DNA from 3 places in the Arthrobacter sp. 9MFCol3.1 genome. Region 3 is predicted to be linked to each of the others. Evidence: riboswitches for the same ligand, from Rfam matches in the RefSeq annotation. Region 3 holds a riboswitch; each other region holds the start of a gene.

Region 1 (6,581 bases), on a different contig from region 3:
CAGACCACGAACGCGAAGCCCAGCGTCACGCCCGCCTGCAGCCCCAGCCAGTACCACCGGGCGAACCGGGCGCCGGCGAGGATACCCATGGCCGTGGTGATGATCACGGCGAAGGCGACGATCCCGATGAACATGTTGGGGAAGCCAAACACGGAACTCTGCGGTGTCTGCATGACCTGCCCGCAGGAGATCCATGGGTTCACGTCGCAGACCGTGACGTGGTTCGGGTCCTTCAGGACCTCCAGCTTCTCCAGCACCAGGGCCCCGGATGCGAGCCAGCCGACGACGCCGGTGATCAGCAGGAGCCAGGCGAACGGGCGGTCGCGGGTCATCGAGGGAAGGGACCGCTCCGCGGGGGCCGGGCCGGAACCCGGTTGGTGCACGGTCGCGTCGCCGGCAGTGCTGGAGATGCTGGGCATGGAAATTGAGTCCTTTTTTAGTCGTCTTGACCGGGTGCTTCTTGCCCCGATTGTAACGCCGCAGGCTGAACAGCGCCGGAGAATGGCCCCGTCCGCCGTGCCCGGCCGCACCTGATGCGCTCCCGGCCCCGCCTACGCCTGCTTTGACGGCTCCTGTGAGACAATGATCGTGGCTGGAACCCGATCCACATCCGGATTCCGGTCCGGCGATTTTGTTTCAAGACCGCCAATGATGAGCAGGGAGCTGCGGATCCTCTGATTCCAGCTGTCCCGCAATGCCATTGGACGGCACCTGGTTGTGGCGTGTAGGTCAACGGGTTCCAAAACAATCTCGCCGGCCCTCCAGGGCTGCCGCACCCCACTGCCGGTGCGAACCTGAGGGTATCCAATTGACTTCTGTCAATGCCTGCGGGTGTTGACGCATATTTGCCCCAGGGGGCGCCGAATGTGGCGGCGCATCAGGGGCAGGAGTGTCGCCACATATGGATAATGACCAGGTTGTAGCCGGAAACGAAGAAGTAGCAGTCGCCGGGGAAGCACAGGGAACTGCGGAAGCAGAGGCTCCGGTAGCCCCGAAGAGGGCCGTCCGGACCCGCCGGAAGGCGCCCGTCGCCAAGGTCAACGCCGAGGAGGCTGCGGAGGCTGTGGCCGAAGCCGCCGCCCTGGCCGACGCGGCCGGCTCAGATGAGCCCGTCCGGGGCCGCCGCAAGGCAGCCAGCGTCGAAGCCGCCGCACCCGAAGCTGCCGCATCTGAAACTGCCGCACCTGACACTGCGGCCAAGGCGCCCGCGCGGCGCACCCGGACCCGGAAAGCTGTGGCCGCCCCGGAACCGTTGCCTGCCTTCGCCGGCGACGCCGAAGCCGGCGCACCTGCCGCGGCTGAGGCCCCCGCAGCAGCTGGCACTGACACAGCTGCCGCAGAAACGGTTGCAGAGAAGCCGGTCCGGCGCCGCGCCAGCCGTGCCAAGGCCGCCCCGAAGGCCGAAGAAGCACCCGCGGCAGTACTCCCGGCTGAAGAAGCCCCCGCTACGGAAGCACCCGCTGCCGAAGCCACCGCAGCCCAGCCCGCCGCAGCCCAGCCCGAAGAGCCGGAAGCCCGTCCCGAGGAGAGCCCGGCCGCGTCGCTGTTCATGGAACCGGGTGCCCTCACTTCCGTGATCTTCCAGGCCCCGGACCTGAGCACCGTGGTGCGTCAGGCCCCCGTTGCCGCGGCAGCAGCTGAGCCCGAGGACGAAGAAGGCGACGAGGACGAAGACGCCGGCAACCGCCGTCGGCGCCGCAGCCGCGGCCGGCGCGGCCGCACCCGCACGTCTGCCGAGTCCGACACCGAGAGTGAAGGCACCGAAGAAGAAGGCGATGAAGGCTCCGAGGTGATCCTCGAAGACGGTGTGACCTCCCGCCGCCGCCGCCGTCGCCGTCGCGGTGACCAGGACCTGGAGCTGACCGGCGGGGAGGGCGACGATCCGCCCAACACGGTGACCCGCGTCCGTGCGCCGCGGGCGATGGCCGAGGCGCCGGTCAACAACCGCGTCACGTCCGTCAAGGGCTCCACCCGCTTGGAAGCCAAGAAGCAGCGCCGCCGCGAATCCCGCGACACCGGCCGCCGCCGCACTGTCATCACCGAGGCCGAGTTCCTGGCCCGCCGCGAATCCGTGGACCGCCAGATGATCGTCCGCCAGCGCGACGACAGAATCCAGATCGGTGTCCTCGAAGACGGCGTCCTCGCCGAGCACTTCGTGTCCAAGACCCAGCAGGATTCCCTGATCGGCAACGTGTACCTGGGCAAGGTCCAGAACGTGCTGCCCTCCATGGAAGCCGCTTTCGTGGACATCGGCCGCGGCCGCAACGCCGTGCTCTACGCCGGTGAAGTGAACTGGGAGTCCGTCAACCTCGAGGGCAAGCAGCGCCGGATCGAGAACGCGCTGAAGTCCGGCGACTCCGTGCTCGTCCAGGTCACCAAGGACCCGGTCGGCCACAAGGGCGCCCGCCTCACCAGCCAGATTTCGCTGCCCGGCCGGTACCTCGTGTACGTGCCCGGCGGTTCCATGACCGGCATCTCCCGCAAGCTGCCCGACGTCGAACGCAACCGCCTCAAGCGGATCCTCAAGGACCGCCTGCCCGAGGACGCGGGCGTCATTGTCCGCACCGCGGCCGAGGGTGCGTCCGAGGAAGAGCTGACCCACGACATCAACCGCCTCCGCGCGCAGTGGGAAGGCATCGAGAGCCAGTCGACGTCCACCAAGATCCTCGCCCCCGAGCTGCTCTACGGCGAACCTGACCTGACCATCAAGGTGGTCCGGGACGTCTTCAACGAGGACTTCTCCAAGCTGATCGTCTCCGGCGAGGAAGCCTGGGACACCATCGAGGCCTACGTCACGTACGTCGCACCGGACCTCGTGGGCCGGCTCGAGAAGTGGACCAAGGACACGGACATCTTCGCGGCCTGGCGCATCGATGAGCAGATCCACAAGGCCCTGGACCGGAAGGTCTTCCTGCCCTCGGGCGGTTCGCTCGTGATCGACCGCACCGAAGCCATGACCGTGGTGGACGTCAACACCGGCAAGTTCACCGGCTCCGGCGGCAACCTCGAGGAAACCGTCACCAAAAACAACCTGGAAGCGGCCGAAGAAGTCGTCCGGCAGCTGCGCCTGCGCGATATCGGCGGCATCATCGTGATCGACTTCATCGACATGGTGCTCGAATCCAACCGCGACCTCGTGCTGCGCCGCATGGTGGAGTGCCTGGGCCGGGACCGGACCAAGCACCAGGTGGCCGAGGTGACCTCGCTGGGCCTCGTGCAGATGACCCGCAAGCGGATGGGCACCGGGCTGCTGGAAGTCTTCGGCGAGCAGTGCGAAACGTGTGCGGGCCGCGGCATCGTCACCCACGACGAGCCGGTGGAACACCGCCGCGCCAACACGGTCGCCGCGGAGCACTACGTGCCGCGCACCGAGGCGCAGCCTGCTGCCCGCACGGAACGCAAGAGCCGTCGCCGCGGCAGGGGAGGCCAGGGCGCGGAGACCGCGCCGGCCGCACCCGCACCCGTCCACGCCGAGCCCACCGAGGCCGAACGCCACGCCAAGGCCGAAGCCACCCGTGCCGCGCTGGCCAACATCGCTGCAGCGGCGCACGCCGCGCACCTGCACGACGGGGAGGCAGCCGCAGCCAGCGACGCCGGGGCCCGCCAGGCCGCCGTCGACGCCGTCACGCAGCTCGCAGCCGCCGACGAGGCAGCCGGGCGTCCCGCAACGGTGCTGACGTTTGGCGGCGAGCAGGTGGCCCTGCCCTTCGTCGAGCACGCCGAGGACGCGCCGTCACCTGCCCTGACCCTGGACCTGCTGACCGAGGCCTTCGCCAACCTGGGCGAGGCCGAGGCCGGCAAGCAGGACCAGGCCGCCGGCCAGGCAGCGGCTGTTGCCGCCCCGGAAGCCACGGTGCCCGAGGCGCCGTCGTCCGTCCGCGCTGCGGAAGCGCCGGCGTCACGCACAGCCGACACCACGCGCGGCCGCCGCGGGCGCCGCAACCGGAGTGCAAGCCGGGCCCAGGGCGCAGCCAACGAAACCTCCGTGGAACACCGCGAGGCAACCCGGCCGGCCGCGGCCGGATCGGTTCACGAGGCCAAGGCTCCCGCCGCGGCCAGGCCTGCGTCCGTCCCGGCCGGCAACGAGCCGATCATCCTCGGCGTCGGCGTGCCGGCGTCGGAGCTGTAGTCCTCCGCGACTGACCACATCCCCGACCGGTCACTAATTCGACTGCTCGGGCTGCGGGTCCGGGTCAGGGCAGACGTAACATACGTCCGCCCAGGCCCGGGCCCGCCCGTGCGTTAACGGGGCCACAGGGTGGCAGCGGCTAGGCTGGAACACTGACACGGGGTGCCGGGCATCGGGCCGGCTGAGATCCAGACCCGTTGAACCTGTCCGGTTAGCACCGGCGAAGGGATGTCTGCCTTGTCCGCGAGATCGAATCCGTCCGAGTTCCTGCCCAGCGAGTTTCTGCCGGCCAATTTTCTGCACAGCGAGTCTCTGCCGGCGCCGCCGCGCATTCCCCGCGTGCTGGCCATCGCCGGCTCCGATCCCTCCGGCGGGGCCGGAATCCAGGCCGACCTGAAGAGCATCGCGGCGAACGGCGGCTACGGCATGGCCGCCGTCACCGCCCTGACGGCGCAGAACACCCAGGGCGTGCGCGCCGTCCACGTCCCCCCGGCAGCGTTCCTCACGGCGCAGCTGGACGCCATCAGTGACGACATCGGCATCGACGCGGTCAAGATCGGCATGCTCGGTGACGCCGCCGTGATCGACGCCGTCCGCGGCTGGTTGGAAAAGGTGCGCCCCGCCGTCGTCGTCCTGGACCCGGTGATGGTCGCCACCAGCGGGGACCGGCTTCTGCAGGAATCGGCCGAGGCCGCCCTGCAGGCCCTCCTGCCGCTGGCGGACCTCATCACGCCCAACCTCGCCGAACTCGCCATCCTGCTCAAGGAGCCCGTAGCGGCCGACTGGGCCGAGGCCCTGGCGCAGGGCAAGCGGCTGGCCGCCCTGACCGGCACCACCGTCCTGGTTAAGGGCGGACACCTCCAGGGCGGACAGCCCGGAGACGCCGACGCCGCCAACGCCGCCGCAGGCAACGCCGCCGGCGCCGGCTGCCCGGATGCACTGGTCAACACCGGTGGCCTGCTCGGCCAGGAAACAGTGGTCGTACCGGGGGAGCGGATCGCCACGCGCAACAGCCACGGCACCGGCTGCTCGCTGTCCTCGGCCATGGCCACCGTGCAGGCCCGGGTGGGGGACTGGGAAGCGGCGCTGCGGGAAGTCAAGCCGTGGCTGCTGGGCGCGCTCCGCGAAGCCTCGGTCCTGGACGTCGGCACCGGCAACGGACCGGTCCACCACTTCCACCACCTGCAGCAACTCCAGGACGGGCAGCACCTCACCGACGGACAGTGCCGCCCGGCCGGACACGGTCCGGCAGCGGGGGAGTTCGCCGCAGCCCTGCGCGCAGGAGCCACGGGCGATCTTGAAGCCATCTACGCCCTGGACTTCGTCCGCGGACTGGCCGACGGGTCCTTGCCCGAGCACGAGTTCGCGTACTACCTCGCCCAGGACGCCATGTACCTCAACGGCTACTCCCGGGTCCTGGCCCGGGCCGCCGCGATTGCCCCCACCGAGGCCGAGCAGCTGTTCTGGGCCCGCTCGGCGCAGACCTGCTTGGAAGTCGAATCCGAGCTGCACCGTTCCTGGCTCAGCACCCGCCCCACGGACTCCACCCTGGGTCCGGTCACGAAATCGTATGTGGACCACCTGCTGGCCGCCTCGGTGTCCGGCAGCTACGGGGTCCTCGTGGCGGCGGCACTGCCGTGCTTCTGGCTCTACGCCGAGGTCGGTTCCACGCTGCACCGGGAATTCCTGGCCGGCGGCGCGGCCGGGGAGCACCCCTACGCCGACTGGCTGAAGACCTACGCCGATGAGGACTTCGCCGCCGCGACCCGGCAGGCCATCGCGTACACGGACACGGCGGCCAGGCGGGCATCGGAGAGCGAACGGGAGGCCATGGCCCTGGCTTTCCGGCAGTCATCGCGCTACGAAGTGGACTTCTTCGACGCGCCGCGGCTGTACGCCTGACACGAGCTGGCCCGGACTACCGGTACGATGGTGGGGCACGGTTCCGGAAGTCGTTGCGGCAACACAGCTCAGGATGGTCAAGATCCGGTCAAGAACATTGACAGGGTCTTGCATCAGGAGGTTGTGGCGCCTATCACGGACTACCCGCCGGAACCAGCCTCATTTGCGGCCGAAGGCAAAATTAGCGTATTCTAGATCTTCGGTGCTTACGCCAACACTTGGGTTATGACCCTGAGAACAGTCCGCTTGGAATTCCAAATGGATTTGTTCCGGGGATAGCTCATGGGTTCCCCCGGGGAATCCACCGGCGTTGAGGCACAGCGTGAGCCGGTCCAAACAATTTGGCCCCTGGTTCCGCACGCAAATCTAGTAATAAACGTCGAGAGAAGTGAGTTCCCCAGTGGTGTACGCGATTGTCCGCGCAGGCGGCCGCCAAGAGAAGGTTTCCGTTGGAGACTTCGTTACCCTGAACCGCGTCCCCGGTGGAGCCGGCAGCACCTTTGAGTTGCCCGCACTGCTCCTGGTGGACGGTGACAAAGTCACGTCTGCT
Region 2 (6,581 bases), on a different contig from region 3:
ATGTCCAGCGGGAAGCTGGGCACGCTGGACATGTCCAGCCGTCCCGTCAGCGAACAGCTTGCCTGGGCAGAACTTCTAGCGCACGGCGACGCGGATCCGGTTGCGCCACGGATCTTCGAAGCGCAGCTCGGCGCCGGTGTGGTGGGATTCGACACCGGCAACCTTGAGCCGGTCGGCCAGGGCCGCGACGTCGTCGCCGGAGGGCACTTCAATGAGGACTTCGCCCAGCCCCAGCGTGTCGCGCCGGGGGCCCGCGCCGCGGCTGTTCCACACGTTCATGGCCATGTGGTGGTGGTAGCCGCCGGCCGAGACAAACAGCGCCTGGCCGTGCCAGCCCGCGGTCTTCTCGAAGCCGAGCGTGCCGACATAGAAATCGTGCGCCGACTGGACGTCGCCGACCTGCAGGTGGACGTGCCCGACGCCGGCGGCGGCCTGGCGCTGGCCGGCCACGGACTCCTCGGTCAGGTATTGCTGCAGGTAGCGCTGCGGCGGCAGGGCGAGGCTGTCCATGACGACATTCCTGCCCTCCCAGGACCACGCCTCCCGCGGCCGGTCCCAGTACAGCTCGATGCCGTTGCCCTCGGGGTCGTTGAAGTAGAACGCCTCGCTGACGAGGTGGTCCGCGCTGCCGGTGAAGGACTGGGGCTCGTACTGGGCCGCGCTGGCAATGGTGGCCGCCAGGGAGTGCTGGTCCTCGAAGAGGAGGGCGGTGTGGAAGAGCCCGGCCTCGCCGCGGGAGGGAAGATTCAGGCCCGGGGCGGGCGCCAGATGGACCAGCGGCTTCTGCTGGCGCCCAAGGTAGAGCCCGCCGTCCTGTTCGGCCACAGTCTCCAGGCCAAGGGCGCGCTGGTAGTAGTCGGTCATGAGCCTCATGTCGCCGACTTTGAGCATCACGGTGCCCATGGTGAGTTCGGCAGGAAGGAGGTCCTGGGTGCTGGCTTCTGCGGTCATGGCAACGCTCCGTGGATTCTGTAGCCACCGGCTTTCGGCGACCCTTGCATAAGACTAAATTACTTGAAGCTTCAATTTATTCCTAACGGATGAGATGACCCCGAAGCACAATGTGCTTTAGTTCCCTGAGCGTGGCCGGATTGCTCCGCGGATCCTCGGCGCAGAGCAGGACATCCGCGCTTGCCCCTGCACCGATGGACTCCGCGCCGAGCCAGGTCCGCGCGGACCAGGCCGCGGCGTCGAGGGCTGCCGCGGCGGGAAGGCCGGCGGCGTGCAGGGCCTGGATCTCGTCGACGATCCTGCCGTGGCTGATCACGCTGCCGGCGTCGGTACCGGCGTAGATCGCCACCCCGGCCTCGTGGGCTTCGAGGATCCGCTCCGCCCGCCGCTCCCACAGCGAGCGCATGTGGGCGGCGTAGCGGGGGAACTTGGCCTCCGCCCGGGCCGCGATGTCCGGGAACGTGGCGATGTTGATCAGGGTGGGCACGATCGGGACGCCTTGTTCGAGGAAGCGCGGCAGGTGCCGCGGCAACAGCCCGGTGGCGTGCTCGATGCAGTCGATCCCGGCATCGAGCATGTCATCGAGGGTGTCCTCGGCGAAGCAGTGGGCGGTGACGCGGGCACCCTCATCGTGGGCGGCCTGCACGGCGTCCTTGACCGTCCTGGCGGGAAAGCTGGCGGCGAGATCGCCGGCGGCTCGGTCGATCCAGTCCCCCACGAGCTTGACCCAGCCGTCGCCCGCGCGGGCCTGCTTCCGCACGGCCTCGACCAGATCCTCCGGCTCGACCTCGACGGCCAGGCCCGGCAGGTAGCGCCGGGTCCTCGCCAGGTGCCGGCCGGAGCGGATGATCCGGGGAACGTCCGCGCGTTGCTGGAGCCAGCGGGTGTCGTGGACGGCGCCGGCGTCACGGACCAGCAGCGTCCCGGCGTTGCGGTCCGCCAGGGCCTGGGATTCCGCGGTGTCCTCGGCAACGTCCCCGCCCGGGCCGAGGCCGATGTGGCAGTGCGCGTCCACGAGGCCGGGAATGACCCAGCCGTCCAGCACGTGCTCCGGCGCGGCCGCGGGCCGGCGGAAGGTCAACCGGCCCTCCACCGACCACAGCCCGTGGCGGACCTGGTCCGCCGCCGTGAGGATGGGGCCGCTGAACTCGATGATGCTGGTCATGGCCTAAAGCCTAATCCGCATGACAATCCGCGGGCCCAGATCATCGAGCCCCAGCTGCGCTTCGTGGATCCTCAGGGCAGCCAGCGCGGGCCCCGGCCGGGCGAATTCCTCGAACCCGCAGCTCGCGTAAAACGGGGCATTGAACGGAACGGCTGCGAAAGTGCAAAGCGTCATCCAGGAATAGCCGCGGCCCCGGCCAGCGTCGAGGGCCGCCTCCACCAGGGACCGTCCGATCCCCCGCCTGCCGGAGTCCGGCTGCACGGAGAGTTGCTCCAGATGGGCCTGGCCGCCGAGTGCGTCAACGCGGGCAAAGCCTACGGGCGGGGTTCCGGCGACCAGTATGAACAGCGGCTCGACCGGTGCCGTCAACTCCGGTGCCGGGAGCGCCCGGTTCCCCAGTTCCTTTATCAGGACGCCGTCTGCCGCGGCCTCGATAGCGGGCAGCGCCGGGAGATCTTCCGGCGCCGCCGTCCTGATGCGGGGCACGGCCTTGGGCGGGGTCACAGTGCCACGCTAACACCGCGGTCCGGCCGTCCGCGTCACACTCGACGGCCGGCCGGAGGCGCGTGGTAGCTTCGTCTACGACCACACGGGTGCCCCTGCAGGGGCTGAGATCGGGCTGACGCAGCCTGCGACCGTTGAACCTGTCCGGGTAATGCCGGCGAAGGAAGTGAGTATTTCCGTGAACACCCAACTGACACAGCACAGCCCTGTCCACAACCAGCCTGCGGCCCCCACACAGTCGCTGAAGTCCCACTCGCTGGCCTTCACCACGGACCCGGACCACGGCATCCGTGTCCCGGTGACCGAAATCGCCCTGGAACCCTCGCCGGGCGGCGTCCGGAACCCGCCGTTCCGGGTGTACCGCACGGCCGGACCGGGCAGCGATCCGGTCCGCGGGCTGGAGCCGTTCCGTGCCCCCTGGATTGAGGCCAGGGCGGACACCGAACCCTACGCCGGCCGGGAACGGGAGCTGCTCGACGACGGCAAGTCGGCGGTGCGCCGCGGTGCGGCGTCGGCCGAGTGGCGGGGCGGCCGGCCGGTGCCGCGCCGGGCCGTTGAGGGCAGGACCGTCACGCAGATGCGGTACGCCCGGGACGGTGTCATCACCCAGGAAATGCGGTTCGTCGCGCTGCGCGAGAACTGCGACGTGGAGCTGGTGCGCAGCGAGGTGGCCGCGGGCCGGGCGATCATTCCCAACAACGTCAACCACCCCGAATCCGAGCCGATGATCATCGGCAAGGCGTTCCTGGTGAAAATCAACGCCAATATCGGCAATTCCGCCGTGACCAGCTCCATCGCCGAGGAGGTCGACAAACTCCAGTGGGCCACGCAGTGGGGCGCGGACACCGTCATGGACCTCTCCACCGGGGACGACATCCACACCACGCGCGAGTGGATCATCCGCAACTCCCCCGTCCCCATCGGCACGGTCCCGATTTACCAGGCGCTGGAGAAGGTCAACGGCGAGGCGAACGCCCTGACCTGGGAGATCTTCCGGGACACCGTGATCGAGCAGTGCGAGCAGGGCGTGGACTACATGACCATCCACGCCGGGGTCCTGCTGCGGTATGTGCCCCTGACGGCCAACCGGGTCACCGGCATCGTGTCCCGGGGCGGTTCCATCATGGCCGGCTGGTGCCTGGCGCACCATCGGGAGAACTTCCTGTACACCCACTTCGACGAGCTGTGCGAGATCTTCGCGCGGTACGACGTCGCCTTCTCCCTGGGCGACGGGCTGCGGCCGGGCGCGACGGCGGATGCCAACGACGCGGCACAGTTCGCCGAACTGGACACCCTGGCCGAGCTCACGCAGCGGGCCTGGGAATTCGATGTGCAGGTCATGGTGGAGGGCCCCGGGCACGTGCCCTTCCACCTCGTCCGGGAAAACGTGGAGCGCCAGCAGGAACTCTGCAAGGGCGCCCCGTTCTACACACTCGGGCCGCTGGTCACGGACATCGCACCGGGATATGACCACATCACCTCGGCGATCGGCGCCACCGAGATCGCCCGCTACGGCACCGCCATGCTCTGCTACGTCACGCCCAAGGAACACCTCGGGCTGCCGAACAAGGACGACGTGAAGACGGGCGTGATCACCTACAAGATCGCGGCCCATGCCGCGGACCTCGCCAAAGGCCACCCCGGCGCGCACGAACGCGACGATGCCCTGTCCAAGGCAAGGTTCGAATTCCGCTGGCGGGACCAGTTCGCGCTGTCCCTGGACCCGGTCACGGCAGAGGCCTTCCACGATGAGACGCTTCCCGCCGAGCCGGCCAAGACAGCCCACTTCTGCTCGATGTGCGGTCCGAAGTTCTGCTCCATGCGAATCAGCCAGGACATCCGGGACGAATACGGCACCGGCAACTATGGTGCGGCGGACTCCGCTTCGGTGGATCCTGGTTCGGCGGAAAAGCAGGCCGCCCTTTCAGCGAGGGCGGCCGGAATGCGGGCGAAGAGCAACGAATTCCTCGCCTCGGGCGGCAAGGTCTACCTGCCGCAGCCCTCGGTGGGCGGACCCGCAGCTTCCTAGGAGGCCCGGGCGTGCTGGCGCCGGCTGACCTCGGCGATGTAGGAGCGGATGGCCCGGTCCCCTTCGGCTGAATCCTGGGGCCGGTGCCCTCCCGGGGCGGTGCGGTGCAGGGCGCCGGTCTCGCGCAGGTAGCCGGCGATTTCCTCGTACAGCGGTTCCCAGCCGCCGGTCAGGACCAGGGTCGGCACGCCCGGCACGATCTGCAGCGGGGCTTCCCAAGGCGGCGCCTGCAGGCGGAGCCGGCGCGCCGCCCGGAGGGCCTCCGGCGTCGTGGCCCCGGGGGCGTCCGCCGCGAACGCGCGACGGATGAACTCCCGCTGGAAGTCGTCGTCGCTGAGGTTGTGCCGGACGTCGAAGAGCGGCTGCATGAGGGCCCGGTGCGCGGCGGTGGCCGGGAGTTCGGCGGTCAGGGACAAGCAGGCAGGTTCCACCAGGGTCAGCGACTGGACGAGGTCGGGCCGCTCGACGGCGGCCATCATCGCGGCGATCGCGCCCTGCGAGTGGGCCACCACGTGGCCGCCGGCCTCGCCGCGGCCATCGTCGGCCAGCGACGCGAGCACGATGGCGGCGTCGGCGGCGAAGTTGGATTCGAGCGGTTCGGCGACGGCGTCAAACCCGTGCCGCCGCAGGAACAGGGCGTCGTAGTCCAGCGCCATTCCGTGCTGTTTTGGCCACGCGGCGGCGCCGAAGCTGCCGTCCCCGTGGACGAAGACTACGCGCTGCTTGAACATTGTCTAACCCTATGGCACTTCAGTGCTGATGCCGCCGGCGACACAGTGCCGGCGGCCGTCAGCACTTGCGGCTACTTGCTGCCGCCGAGGAACTTGTCGAAGCCCTTGGGCAGGTTCAGCTGGGACGGGTCGAAGTCGCCGCCCTGCTGGCCGAACGACGCCCCGGTGGGCAGGGCCTTGGGGCCGGCGGCACGCCTGGCCTCGGCGTCGCGCAGTTCCTGCGCCGCCTTGGCCGGGTTGCCGGAGCGGGCCTTCTTCTTTGGCGCGGGCTTGGCGCCCTTGCGAGCCCCGCCGCCCATGCCCGGCATCCCCGGCATGCCGGGCATGCCGCCGCCGGCGGCCATCTTCTTCATCATCTTCTGGGCCTGGGCAAAGCGTTCCAGCAATCCGTTGACCTCGGAGACGTGCACGCCGGAACCGCGGGCAATACGGGCCCGGCGGGAGCCGTTGATGATCTTCGGAGCCACGCGCTCGTGCGGGGTCATCGAGCGGACAATGGCCTCGACGCGGTCGATCTCGCGCTCGTCGAACTGCTCCAGCTGCTGGCGGATGTTCTGCGCACCGGGCATCATCATGAGCATTTTCTTCATGGAGCCCATGTTGCGGATCTGCTGCATCTGGGCGAGGAAGTCATCGAGGGTGAAGTCTTCCTGGTCGGCGAACTTCTTCGCCATCCGGGCGGCTTCATCCTTGTCCCAGGACTTCTCGGCCTGCTCGATCAGGGTGAGGACGTCACCCATGTCCAGGATGCGCGAGGCCATGCGGTCCGGGTGGAAGAGCTCGAAGTCGTCCACGCCTTCGCCGGTGGAGGCGAACATGACCGGTTTGCCGGTCACCGACGCGACGGAGAGCGCGGCACCGCCGCGGGCGTCGCCGTCGAGCTTGGAGAGCACGATGCCGGTGAAGTTGACGCCCTCGTCGAAGGCCAGGGCCGTGTTGACGGCGTCCTGGCCGATCATGGAGTCGATCACGAACAGGACTTCGTTCGGGACGATCGCGCGGCGGATCTGGCGCGCCTGCTCCATCATGTCGGCGTCGACGCCGAGACGGCCGGCGGTGTCCACGATCACGACGTCGTGGAGGGTGCGCTTGGCTTCCTCGACGCCGGCGCGCGCGACGGCGACAGGGTCGCCGGCCGGGTGGTCCAGTTCGGTGGACGTGGCGCCCGGATGCGGGGCAAACACGGGTACGCCGGCGCGCT
Region 3 (6,581 bases):
ACGGATGCGTCTGGGTCTCGATCTGTTCGAGCTTGAGTTCGTAGCTGAAATCGGCGCCCTCGTGGACCGGCTTCTGGGCCGGGAGAACCCTGGCGGCTTCCTGCTGCGGCGGCACCAGACTCGGCAGCATGAGGTCAGCGAGGGCAAGCAGCATCCCCGATTCGGGGTCCACTATCAGCAGTTCTTCCTCCACGCCGAAGGTGCGCATGAATCTATTGTGCGTCAGGATCCGCCGAAACGCCCCACACCAACGCGGGGTCACTTCGCGCCCGTGTCATCCCTTCGGATGGGCGCGGAGTGACCCCGCGTTGCTTGGATTCAGTCCTGGAAGTACTCGATCTTCGCGCCGATGGTGTTCAGCCGCTCAGCCAGGTCCTCATAGCCGCGCTCAATGACGTAGATGTTCCTCAGCTCCGAGACGCCTCGGGCCGCCAGCATGGCCAGCAGCAGGCAGGCGGCGGGGCGGAGCGCCGGCGGGCAGCCCACCTCGGCCGCACGCCATTTGCTGGGCCCGTTGACGTAGATGCGGTGCGGATCAAGCAGCTGGACCTGGGCGCCGAGCTTGTTGAGTTCGGTCAGGTAAATGGCCCGGTTCTCGTAGACCCAGTCATGGATCATGGTCTGGCCGTGGGCGTTGGCGGCGATCACCGCGAAGAAGGGCAGGTTGTCAATGTTCAGGCCGGGGAAGGGCATGGGGTGGATCTTGTCCTCCGGCGCCCGCAGCTCCGAAGGCTTGGTGGTGACGTCCACCAGGCGGGTGCGGCCGTTGCGGGCAAAGTACTCCCCGGAAACCTCGAGCCGCTGGCCCATCTGTTCGAGCGTGGCCAGTTCGATTTCCATGAACTCGATCGGGACGCGGCGGATGGTGACTTCCGAGTTCGTCACGATGCCGGCGGTGATGAGGCTCATCGCCTCGATCGGGTCCTCGGACGGGAAGTATTCGACGTCGGCGTCAATCGACGGGCGTCCGGTGATCTTCAGCGTGGTGGTGCCAACCCCCGCGATGTCGACGCCGAGCATCTGCAGGTAGAAGCACAGATCCTGCACCATGTAGTTCGGGCTGGCATTGCGAATGATGGTGGTGCCACGGCGGTGGGCTGCGGCCATGATGGCGTTCTCGGTGACGGTGTCGCCGCGTTCGCTGAGCACGAAGGAGCGGTCGTGACCGTCCGCCGGCGGCGCCTGCACCGCATAGAATCCGGACTTCGCCTCAACGCTGAGGCCGAACTGGCGCAGCGCCTGCATGTGCGGCTGCACGGTGCGGGTGCCGAGGTCGCAGCCGCCGGCGTAGGGCAGCCGGTAGGTGTCGGCCTCGTCCAGCAGCGGGCCCAGGAGCATGATGACGCTGCGGGTCCGGCGGGCCGCCTCCACATCCATGGATGCCAGGTCCAGGACCGCGGGGCGGCGGATCTGGAGGTCGTTCGCGTTGAGCCAGGTGCATTCGACGCCGATGCTGGTCAGCACCTCCACGATCCGGTTCACTTCCTCGATCCGGGCCAGCCGGCGCAGGGTGGTGGTGCCGCGGTTGATGAGGCTGGCGCACAACAGCGCGACGCCGGCATTCTTGCTGCTGTTGACGTCCACCGCGCCGGCGAGCGTGCGGCCGCCCTCGACGCGCAGGTGGGTCATCTGGGGCCGGCCCACCTTGACGATGCTGTGCCCGACGATCGCCTCCAGGCGCTGGATCATCTTCAGGCTCAGGTTCTGCTTGCCCTGTTCCATCCGGGCGATGGCGCTCTGGCTGGTGCCGAGCTCGGCGGCGAGTTGTCCCTGGGTCCAGCCCTTGGCCCCGCGCGCCTCGCGGAGCAGGATGCCTACGTGTTCAGCAGTCGGTTGAGTCATGCCCCGAAAATATCACGCATGATTTATCAATCACGGCAATTCCGGCCGGAATGGCGCCAATCTCACACGAATACCCGCACCATGCGATAACCGGGCGCGGCGCCGCAACTCCCCGGACCCTCGGCGGCGGCGCCGGTTACTGGCGGGTGAGGAAGACGAGGTTCCAGGTGCCCGCGGCGAGGGCCGCGGCGACGGCTGCAGCGGCGATGCCGAGTCCGCCCACCAGCACCCAGGCGTCGAGTCCGCTGAACGTGGACGGCCGGGCCCAGGTCCGCGCGGCGCCGCCGAACCCGCGGGCCTCCATGGTCACCGCGAGCCGCGAGGCGCTCCGGATCGCCTGCACCAGCAGGCCGAAACTCTGGCCCAGCATGGCGCGGAACCGCTGGTAGGGGCTGCCGCTTGAACCCACGCCGCGGGCCCGTCGGGCCATGCCGATGGTCTGCCATTGCTCGGCCATGATCCCGACGAGCCGCATGGCGGCCAGGGTTCCCAGGACGAACCGGTGCGGCAGTTTTGCGTTCTGGGCCAGGGCGTCGGCCAGGTCCGTGGGGTCGGTGCAGCTCATCAGCAGCACCGCAGGCAATGCGATCGCGAGCCCGCGGAGCATGAAGCCGATCCCCAGCTGCAGGGAACCGTCACTGATGGACCAGATCCCGGCATCGAGCAGGACGGATCCGGAATCAGGCGCAAGGATGGCCGTGCTCCAGCCGCCCAGCGCCGCCGCGAGGATCAGCGGCCAGCCGCGCTGCCACAGCAAGGCCACGGTCAGGCCCGCCAGCGGCAGGAGCAGCAGTTCGAAGGCGAGCGCCACCGACGCCGAAACCCAGTCAATGGACAGCGCCAGGACCAGGGTGATCAGGGTGACCGCCGTGAACTTGGCGAGCGGGTTGGCGCGGGTCAGCAGCGCATGGTTGCCGCGCAGGCTCAGTGCGTCCCTCATGGCGAGGCCCCCTCCGGCAGCTGAAGATCCGGGCCGGGAGCATCCGCGGCGGCGGTTTCCCGTGGCCGGAGGCGCAGTTCGGTGCCACCGAGGACGGCGCTGAATTCGGCGTCGTGCGTCACGGACACGACGGCGGTGCCGGCGTCGAGGAGCTCGGACAGGAACGAGGCGAGTTCGGCCCAGGTATTGGCATCCTGGCCGAAGGTGGGCTCGTCCAGGACCAGCACCTGGGGGTGCGCCGCCAGCACGGTGGCTACCGAAAGGCGCCGCTTCTCGCCGCCGGAGAGCGTGTAGGGGTTGGCGTCCACAAGCTCCGTCAGCCGCAGCCGCTCCAGCAGTTCGTCCACGCGGTCTTCGCCGTAGCCGAGGTGGCGCGGGCCGAACATGAGATCGTCGAGGACCTTGCCGGTGACGAACTGGTGCTCGGGTTCCTGGAAGACGGTTCCTATCCGGGCGATCAGCTGCTGGGCCTTCCACCGGTAGGGATCGGGTCCGGCGCCCCTGCTTAACCGATCAGCGGAGTGTCCACTGGAGTGACCAGGGGCGGGACTGCTCAGCTCCGCCGCGGCCGCGACCGTTCCCGCAACGGGCCGCAGGAGCCCGGCCAGCGTCAGCGCCAGGGTGGACTTCCCCGTGCCGTTCGCTCCGGTGATGGTCAGGGCCTCGCCGGCGCGGACCTGGACCGAGACCCCGGACTGGACCGGGCGCGGCGCGATGGTGCGGAACCCGTCGCGCAGCCCGGACCGCCGCGGCCGCTCGCGGGACACTGCGAGCCCTTCGGCCGCGAGCAGAACGTGTCCCGCGCCCCGCGCCGGCAGCCGCATCCGCGTCGCCGGAACGTGGCCCGGCACCCAGACGCCCGCGCCGATGAGCATGTCCCGCGCCTCGGCCAGGACCCGGTCCGGGGGCCCGTCGATGAGGACTGCGGAGTCCGTGACGGACCCTGGCTGCAGCACCACGATCCTGTCCACAAGGTCTTTCCAGACCCCCACCCGGTGCTCCACGACCAACAGCGTGGCGCCCGTCTTGTCCAGGCAGCGGCCGACGGCGTCGCGGACCTCCAGGACGCCGGCGGGGTCGAGGTTGGCGGTCGGCTCGTCCAGCAGCAGCAGCCCTGGCCGCATCGCGAGGATCCCGGCGAGCGCCAGCCGTTGCTTTTGTCCGCCGGAGAGGGCCGACGTCGGATGGTCCAGCGGCAGCCGGCCCAGCCCGACGTCGTCGAGCGCCTCGCGCACGCGCGGCCAGATCTCCGCTGCCGGGACGGCCAGGTTCTCCGCCCCGAAGGCGACGTCGTCGCCGAGACGGGACAGCACCACCTGTGTTTCCGGGTCCTGCTGCACCAGCCCGGCGCGGCCGCGCTGCGCCCGTGGCGCGGCGCCGTCGATCAGCAGGCTGCCGGTCTCGTCTGTGTTTTCGGCGTCGCCGGAGTCGCCGGCCGGCCCCGAGGCGCCGGCCGCGCCGTCGCCCAGCACGCCGGCTAGGGCGTGGAGCAGCGTCGACTTGCCGGCGCCGGAAGGCCCCAGCAGGAGCACGCGCTCCCCCGGCCGGATGTCCAGGTCAAGGCCGCTGACCGCGGGCCGGGTCCGTCCGGCGTGCCGCCAGCCCCAGCCGCGGGCCGCGACGGCGGCCGGCCGGACGCCCGGTGAAGATTTCATGGTTCTCTGCAGGATTCAGCGACGGGGCTCAGGAGAAGACGGGCTCCGTGGCGGCCTTGCGGGAGGCAAAGGAGCCCAGCACTCCGGTCTTCGCCAGGCCGCGGGTGGCGAGCCAGGCCAGTCCGCCGGCAATCACTGCGCCGGAGATCGTGGTGAAGACGATGTAGGCGAGCTTGTCGCCGGCTTCGTAGGCGATGTTCCAGCCCCACGGCAGGAAGGAATCGTTCAGGCCGCAGAAGAGGCCCGCGCCGGCGCCGGCCAGCAAGGACACAGGCAGGTTGAACTTCTTGTAGAGGAAGGCCGCGAAGACCAGTTCGGCGCCGAGGCCCTGCAGGATGCCGGAAATCAGCACCGTGGTGCCGTACTGCGAGCCCATGATGAGCTCGCCCGTGGCCGCGACGGTTTCGCAGAAGAGCGCGGCGCCGGGCTTGCGGATGATGAGCATGCCCAGCACCGCCGGGATCATCCACCCGCCGGCATAGAGTCCGCTCAGCGGCGGGTAGACCGCGTTGACCGGAGTCGAGATCAGGTTCGCGCCCTGGGACCAGGCCCAGAAAATGACGCCGCCGGCTACGGCGATCAACGCGGCCACCACTATGTCCACCACGCGCCAACTGAAGTTGCGCCGGGCGGATGAACGGCTGGCGGAACCATGCTGTGCTGAAATATCTGTCATGTCGTCCTCCTGAGGAACAGGAGGGGAGGGTGCTCCGGCCGGTCTCGGCTTCCGCCGCCGTCCGCGCACCCTGAGAACTCGACTCCCTTGCGCCGGTACTAACCGGATCAGGTTCGAGGGTCTGCGGCTGTCCGCACTCTCAGCGCCCACCAAAGGTTTCCCCGGATTTCTCCGGCGATGCCCGACGGCGGCGCTCCCCTGTCGTAATTGTTTTCGCCCTTGTGGGCTGGCTCAGTTTACACCCGGACGGCCGCGTTTTCAGTGGTATGCCGTCACAATCGTGGACCGGACTGCGGCGGTCCCGGCGGCCGGGAAAACCCTCTTGGTAGAGTCGTCCTGTCGGACACCCGGACCCGCCAGCGGGCGGCCTCGTCACCCACCGGAAAGCTGGAATATTTTGTCGCACTCACCGGCCACACAAGGTCCCTCCGGGGAATACGATCCCGATTCGAGCGAGCCGCAGCCGCAGGGTTCCCTGGCGGCGCTCATCGGCCGCGTGCTGGCCGAGATGGAGGCGCTCCAGTTCGCGTCGTTCAGCAAGGATGACGCCCTGGACCTGGGGCTCCTCCTTGTCGAGCTGGGCAGGCAACGCTCGCTGCCCATCGCCGTCGACATCACCAAAGGCGAGCAGGTGCTCTTCCACGCCGCGCTGGACGGCGCCACACCGGACAACGAACGCTGGATCAACGCCAAGAAGCGCACCGCCATGCGGTACGAGGTCCCGTCCCTGCTGGTGGGCCTCCGGGCCCGCGCTGCAGGCGGAAGGATCGAGGACAACGCCTGGTGGGACCAGTCGGAGTTCGCCGCCCACGGCGGGGCATTCCCCATCTACGTGCGCGGCACGGGTGCAGTTGCAGTCGTCACCGTCTCCGGCCTGCCCCAGAAGACGGATCACGAACTGGTGGTCGAGGCCCTGCGGATGGTCCTCACCCCGGAACGCTAGGCTAGGGGAAAACCGTTCCCGTCCAAGGAGACCGAAGAATGAACATCCTCATCAAGCTGCTCGGCACCGGCGTCAGCCTCCTCGCCGGCTTTGCCGGCACCAAGCTGGTGGACACCATGTGGGAGAAGTCCACGGGCAACAAGCCGCCCAAGGGCCAAGAGGACGACGTCCCCACCACCCTGCGCTCGGCCCTGACCTTCGCGCTGATCTCCGCATCGGTCAGCGCCATCATCCAGGTGCTCGCCAACCGCGGCACCCAGCGTGCGATCACCCGCTTCGCCAAGACCCAGGACATCGTCTGACCGGACCCGACTAGCCGCGGCCACCGCGGTCGAAGCGCCGGCTACGGCGCCGGCCAACGGGCTCAGCGGCCGGCTTCGTCGTCGGCCGCTCCGTCCGTTGCCGCCTGCCGGGCGGCCTTCTGGGCGGCCCTCTGGACTATGGCCTCAAGCTCGTCGGAGCTCAGCAGCTCCGGGTGCAGGTGCTTGGTCCGGTAGCCGGCCCGGCCCACCATGTGGGCGGACA

The links. A riboswitch is a leader RNA that binds a small molecule or an ion and turns the genes downstream of it on or off. The one in region 3 is predicted to bind thiamine pyrophosphate.
Region 1: linked by a shared signal. The riboswitch ahead of C560_RS0103400 (bifunctional hydroxymethylpyrimidine kinase/phosphomethylpyrimidine kinase) and the one ahead of C560_RS0110650 (ECF transporter S component) in region 3 are both predicted to bind thiamine pyrophosphate.
Region 2: linked by a shared signal. The riboswitch ahead of thiC (phosphomethylpyrimidine synthase ThiC) and the one ahead of C560_RS0110650 (ECF transporter S component) in region 3 are both predicted to bind thiamine pyrophosphate.

The regions. Positions count from the first base shown of each region.
Region 1 covers NZ_JIBJ01000004.1:132,458-139,038, forward strand. The annotation lists gene C560_RS0103390 (vitamin K epoxide reductase family protein) at 1-419, opposite strand, end outside; gene C560_RS0103395 (Rne/Rng family ribonuclease) at 902-4,129, shown strand; TPP riboswitch at 4,278-4,375, shown strand; gene C560_RS0103400 (bifunctional hydroxymethylpyrimidine kinase/phosphomethylpyrimidine kinase) at 4,358-6,031, shown strand; gene rplU (50S ribosomal protein L21) at 6,432-6,581, shown strand, end outside.
Region 2 covers NZ_JIBJ01000017.1:487-7,067, forward strand. The annotation lists gene C560_RS0115065 (VOC family protein) at 76-951, opposite strand; gene C560_RS0115070 (amidohydrolase family protein) at 1,034-2,116, opposite strand; gene C560_RS0115075 (GNAT family N-acetyltransferase) at 2,120-2,620, opposite strand; TPP riboswitch at 2,696-2,803, shown strand; gene thiC (phosphomethylpyrimidine synthase ThiC) at 2,799-4,649, shown strand; gene C560_RS0115085 (alpha/beta fold hydrolase) at 4,646-5,380, opposite strand; gene ffh (signal recognition particle protein) at 5,452-6,581, opposite strand, start outside.
Region 3 covers NZ_JIBJ01000008.1:177,814-184,394, forward strand. The annotation lists gene C560_RS0110630 (glutamate--cysteine ligase) at 1-208, opposite strand, end outside; gene C560_RS0110635 (UDP-N-acetylglucosamine 1-carboxyvinyltransferase) at 319-1,842, opposite strand; gene C560_RS0110640 (energy-coupling factor transporter transmembrane component T family protein) at 1,979-2,782, opposite strand; gene C560_RS0110645 (ABC transporter ATP-binding protein) at 2,779-4,437, opposite strand; gene C560_RS0110650 (ECF transporter S component) at 4,466-5,113, opposite strand; TPP riboswitch at 5,180-5,323, opposite strand; gene C560_RS0110655 (heme-degrading domain-containing protein) at 5,511-6,056, shown strand; gene C560_RS0110660 (DUF4235 domain-containing protein) at 6,095-6,358, shown strand; gene mnhG (monovalent cation/H(+) antiporter subunit G) at 6,421-6,581, opposite strand, start outside.